One region of the Streptomyces sp. NPDC001714 genome, then DNA from elsewhere that is predicted to be linked to it. Evidence: predicted binding sites of a transcription regulator. Region 1 holds the regulator's gene; the other holds the start of a gene.
The links. The regulator HspR, encoded in region 1, represses chaperone genes until heat shock. The targets are predictions, from matches to a motif close to TTGAGNNNNNNNNNCTCAA.
Positions count from the first base shown of each region.

Region 2: the regulator HspR is predicted to act here: its motif matches at 1,292-1,310, upstream of lon (endopeptidase La).

Region 1 covers NZ_JBIAUL010000020.1:154,856-157,697, reverse strand. The annotation lists gene dnaJ (molecular chaperone DnaJ) at 1-931, shown strand, start outside; gene ACFY0P_RS40420 (heat shock protein transcriptional repressor HspR) at 937-1,383, shown strand; gene ACFY0P_RS40415 (PA14 domain-containing protein) at 1,436-2,842, opposite strand, start outside.
Region 2 covers NZ_JBIAUL010000029.1:37,327-40,168, forward strand. The annotation lists gene ACFY0P_RS45825 (rhomboid-like protein) at 1-167, shown strand, start outside; gene ACFY0P_RS45830 (GNAT family N-acetyltransferase) at 357-1,109, opposite strand; gene lon (endopeptidase La) at 1,333-2,842, shown strand, end outside.

The DNA of each region.
Region 1 (2,842 bases):
CTTCCGCCCGGGGCCGGGCGCGGGCGGCGGCAACTTCAACTTCGACCTGGGCGACCTCTTCGGGGGCGGCGCCCAGGGCGGGGGCGGCGGCTTCGGCGGCGGCGGCTTCAGTGACGTCCTGGGGGGCCTGTTCAACCGGGGCGGCGGCACGGCCGGCCGTACCCAGCCGCGGCGCGGCCAGGACATCGAGTCCGAGGTCACGCTGAGTTTCACGGAGGCCATCGAGGGCGCCACGGTCCCGCTGCGGATGTCCTCGCAGGCCCCCTGCAAGGCCTGTTCCGGCACCGGCGACGCGAACGGCACGCCCCGCGTGTGCCCGACCTGCGTCGGCACCGGCCAGGTGGCCCGCGGCTCGGGCGGCGGCTTCTCGCTGACCGACCCCTGCCCGGACTGCAAGGGCCGCGGCCTGATCGCGGAGAACCCCTGCCCCGACTGCAAGGGCAGCGGCCGTGCCAAGTCGTCGCGGACCATGCAGGTGCGCATCCCCGCCGGGGTGACCGACGGCCAGCGCATCCGGCTGCGCGGCAAGGGCGCACCGGGCGAACGCGGCGGCCCCGCGGGCGACCTGTACGTCATGGTGCACGTGGACACCCACCCGGTGTTCGGCCGCAAGGACGACAACCTCACGGTGACCGTCCCGGTGACCTTCACCGAGGCGGCGCTCGGCGGTGAGGTCAGGGTGCCCACCCTGGGCGGACCGCCGGTCACCCTGAAGCTGCCCCCGGGCACGCCCAACGGCCGCACCATGCGCGCCCGTGGCAAGGGCGCGGTCCGCAAGGACGGCACCCGCGGCGACCTCCTGGTCACCGTCGAGGTGAGTGTCCCGAAGGACCTGTCGGGGAATGCTCGTGACGCACTGGAGGCGTATCGCGAGGCGACCGCGGGCGAGGACCCGCGGGCCGAGCTGTTCGAGGCCGCGAAGGGAGCATGACAGAGATGGACGGCCGTCGACGTAACCCGTATGAACTGACCGAGGAGACCCCGGTCTACGTCATCTCGGTGGCGGCCCAGCTCTCCGGACTGCACCCGCAGACGCTGCGCCAGTACGACCGCCTCGGTCTGGTCTCCCCCGACCGCACGGCCGGGCGGGGCCGCCGCTACTCGGCCCGCGACATCGAACTGCTCCGCCAGGTGCAGGCGCTGTCGCAGGACGAGGGCATCAACCTGGCCGGTATCAAGCGCATCATCGAACTGGAGAACCAGGTCATAGCGCTCCAGCAGCGGGTCGCCGAACTCCAGGCGGCCGTCGACGGTGCGGCGGCCGCGATGCAGCAGCGGGAAGCGGCGGTCCACGCGTCGTACCGCCGTGACCTGGTGCCGTACCAGGAGGTGCAGCAGACCAGCGCGCTGGTGGTGTGGCGGCCGAAGAAGGCCAAGGACTAGCGGCAGTTGTGCGAAGAAGGGCCCCGGCAGCACGCCGGGGCCCTTCTCGTGTCTACGGCTCCAGGATCGCCCAGTCAGCGCCGGGCGCCGACTCCGTGCCGTCGGCGTACAGCGCGGTCACCCAGTAGTAGTGGGTGGTGCCGCGGGCGGCCGTGGCGTCGTCGTACGAGCGGTCGGCCGTGGCCGCCAGCTTCTCGTACGTCTGCGTCGCCGGGTTCCAGCGGTAGACCTGGTAGCCGGTCGCCGAGTCGACCGCGTTCCAGGTGAGGTGGATACCGCCGGAGTCGGGGGTGTCCGCCGTCAGGGTCACCGGCGAGTCCTCGGGTGTGGCCACCGACGGGGTCAGGTCCAGCTCGTCGACGGCGACCGCGTACGCCTGCCTGGTCCACTGGTAGTTGGAGTTTCCCGCGGTGTCGACCGCGTCCACCCAGTAGCAGGCGTGGTCGCCGTCGGGCAGCCGCACGTCCCGGTAGTGGGAGGTGCCCGCCCGCAGATAGGCCCACTCGCCGCCGGAGCAGACCTGTTGGTCGCCCTCCTCACCGATGACCGTGCCCCGGTAGACCACGTACCGCAGCAGGTCGGCCTCGGTGTTGTCGTCCCAGTCCAGCTCGACGCCGTACTCCGTGGCCGTCGCGGTCAGGCCGGTCACCTGGGCGGGCGGCTTGTCCGACTCCAGCGTGGTGACGGTCACGGTGTCGGAGAGCGGGGACACCTGCGGCCACTGCACGTTCGCCACCGCGTAGTGGTACGTCGTGCCCTCCTCGGCCGAGAAGTCGCCGCAGCTGTACCGGCGGGACCCGTCGGAGAGGGTGGTGAAGCTGGTCGTGCAGGTGACCCACTGCGCCGTCGAGGTGTCCACGGGCAGCGTGGTCGAGCGGTAGACGCGGAACTCGCCGTACGGGGCGTCCTCGGCCCTCATCGTCCACTGGAGGGTCGCGCTGCCGGTGCCCGCGGTCGCCGTGAGCTCGCGGGGTGCGGCCAGCGGGCGGGTCACCGACTGGAGGTCGGTGAACGGCGACACGTGGCCCGAGCCGTCCACGGCCGCGACCCGGTACTTGACGGTCTCGCCCCGGGTGAGCTTGTCGTCGGTGAGGCTCACCGTGTAGCCGAGGTCCCAGGACTTGGTGACGACGCCGTAGAAGTCGGTCCGCTCCACCCGGTACTTCACCGCGGCGTGCACACCCGACCAGCTCAGTTCGGCGCCCGTGTCGGTGGCGGAGGCGGTGAACCGGGCGGGCGCCTGCAGCACGGTGCTGGTGACCAGGGTGTCGGCGGTACCGGTCGACTCGTTGCCGGCCTTGTCGTAGGCGCGGATCTCGTAGTAGTAGAGGGCGCCGGTCGCGGGCGGGGTGTCGGTCAGGGACGTCGCCGTCGTCGTCCCCACCTTCGTCCAGCCGGTGCTGCCCCGCAGGCGCCGGTAGACCCGGTAGCCGGCGAGGTCCATCTCCCGGTTCTTCGT
Region 2 (2,842 bases), on a different contig from region 1:
TGGTCGGCTACAGCCTCGTCACCGACCTGATCGCCTTCCAGGACCCGATGACCAACTGGGGCCACCTGATCTCGCTGGGCATCGGCACCGGGCTCTGGCCGGTGGTGAGGCGCTGGCGGCGGGAGCGGGTCCAGGGCCTCGCCGACGCCGTCCCTGTCGCTCCCTGAGCGCTCAGGCGCCCCGCGCCGCCGCCAGCCCCTTCGCCAACTCCGGTATCCCGAGGGCCGCTTCCTGCTCGGCCTTGGCGCCGTGCAGGCGGTTGGTGATTGCCGGGTGCCGCGTCGTTGTGGCTGGTCGCGCAGTTCCTCCCCCAGCCTTCGGCCGGGGGTACCCCCAGCGCCCCTGTGGGGCGCGTTTCAGTCGGCCGGGGTCCAGACGTACGGGGTCGTTGTCGTGAGCGTCCTGAAGCCCAGGCGTCTGAGGATCGGGGCGCTGTCGGCCGAGGCCTCCACGAGGAGGTAGGGGGCGTTCCTGGCCGCCGCGCGGGTCGCCCGGAGGGCCACCAGCGCCCGGTAGACGCCCTTGCCGCGCCACTCGGCCAGCGTGGAGCCCCCCAGCAGCATGGCGAAGTCCGTACCGGGCCGGAAGGCCACCCAGGCCGCCGAGACGACCTCCCCGGCCGCCTCGGCGACGTAGATCTCGTTGTCGTCCGGGGCGACCGCGAGCCGGCCTCTCAGGTGCCCGGCGATCCACGCCATGTCCGCGCCCCATACCGCCGTCTCCAGCGCGGCGATCCGGTCCAGGTCCGCGTCGGCGGTGACCCGGCGCAGTGTGACGCCCGGGGGCAGCGCGGGTGCGGCCACGGCCAGGTCCTCGACCAGGGCGATCACGACCGTCTCCGGCGGTTCGGGCACGAAGCCCGCCGTGCGCAGCCGGTCGGGGAGGTCCGCCGGGTCGTCGTGCCCGCGCGTCTTCCACTCGACCGCCTCGCCGCGCGCCGCGAAGAAGTCCCGCTGCCGGGCGATCAGCGCGTCCAGTTCGGGGCCGCGCACACCACCCCAGTCGCGCGGCCCGGTCACGAAGCCGCGGTGCTGGCCCACCACCCGGAGGACGGGGCCGTCGTGCTCGTAGGTGATCCCGGGGGCGGGGACGGGCTGGACGGCGCGCATCTGGGCGTCGTAGGCGGCCAGCAGGGCCGCGGTGCTGTCGGTGTCGGTCACCGGCTGACCGTACGGGGAATGAGCCCGCGCCGATGAACTGTTTTTACGGGCGTGGGACCGTGTTCGGCCAGGTCGGCAGTCGATCGCTCAGAGCGAACATATGCATGGGAACATTTCTGGGCTTGCAAACATTGAGTCGGCATAGCTCAAGTTGACTGCCGAAGGGGAGATCATGGCTTCGACGTCCGCATCACTCAGCCTCCCTGTGCTGCCGCTCGACGGCGAGGTTGTGCTGCCCGGGATGGTGGTCCCGCTGGACCTGAAGGACCCTGATGTACGCGCCGCCGTGGAGGCCGCGCAGGCCGCCGCCCGTACCGAGCCCGGCAAGCCCAAGGTGCTGCTGGTGCCGCGGGTCGACGGGACCTACCCGGGCACCGGTGTGCTCGGCACGGTGGAGCAGGTCGGCCGCCTGGCCGACGGCGACCCGGGCGCGCTGATCCGCGGCCGCTACCGGGTGCGCATCGGCGCCGGCACCACCGGCCCGGGTGCCGCCCTGTGGGTGGAGGGCACCCGCATCGACGAGAACGTCCCGGACCCGGTGCCCGGTCATGTCACCGAACTGGTCAAGGAGTACAAGGCCCTCGCCACCGCCTGGCTGCGCAAGCGCGGCGCCTGGCAGGTCGTGGACCGGGTGCAGGCCATCGACGACGTCTCCCAGCTCGCCGACAACTCCGGCTACTCGCCCTTCCTGACCACCGAACAGAAGATCGAACTCCTGGAGACCGTGGACGCGGTCGCCCGCCTGAAGCTGGCCACCCAGCAGCTCCGCGACCACCTCGCCGAGCAGGACGTGGCCGAGACCATCGCCAAGGACGTCCAGGAGGGCGTCGACAAGCAGCAGCGCGAGTTCCTGCTCCGCCGTCAGCTGGAGGCGGTCCGCAAGGAACTGCGCGAGCTGAACGGCGACGCCGCCAAGGACGGCGAGGAGTCCGACGACTACCGCGCCCGCGTGGAGGCCGCCGACCTGCCGGAGAAGGTCCGCGAGGCCGCCCTCAAGGAGGTCGACAAGCTGGAGCGGTCCAGCGACCAGTCGCCCGAGGGCTCGTGGATCCGCACCTGGCTGGACACGGTGCTCGAACTGCCGTGGAACGAGCGGACCGAGGACCAGTACGACATCCAGGGCGCCAAGGCGGTCCTGGACGCCGAGCACGCCGGTCTGGAGGACGTGAAGGAGCGGATCACCGAGTACCTGGCGGTGCGCAAGCGCCGTAGCGACCGGGGCCTCGGCGTGATCGGCGGGCGGCGCGGCGGTGCCGTGCTGGCCCTCGTCGGACCGCCCGGTGTCGGCAAGACCTCGCTCGGTGAGTCGGTCGCGCACGCGATGGGCCGCAAGTTCGTCCGGGTGGCCCTCGGCGGCGTCCGGGACGAGGCCGAGATCCGCGGTCACCGCCGTACGTACGTCGGCGCGCTGCCCGGCCGGATCGTCCGTGCCGTCAAGGAGGCCGGTTCGATGAACCCGGTCGTCCTCCTCGACGAGATCGACAAGGTGGGCTCCGACTTCCGCGGCGACCCCGCGGCCGCCCTCCTGGAGGTCCTGGACCCGGCGCAGAACCACACCTTCCGCGACCACTACCTGGAAGTCGAACTCGACCTGTCCGACGTCGTCTTCCTCGCCACCGCCAACGTCCTGGAGGCCATCCCGGAGGCCCTGCTCGACCGTATGGAGCTGGTCCGCCTGGACG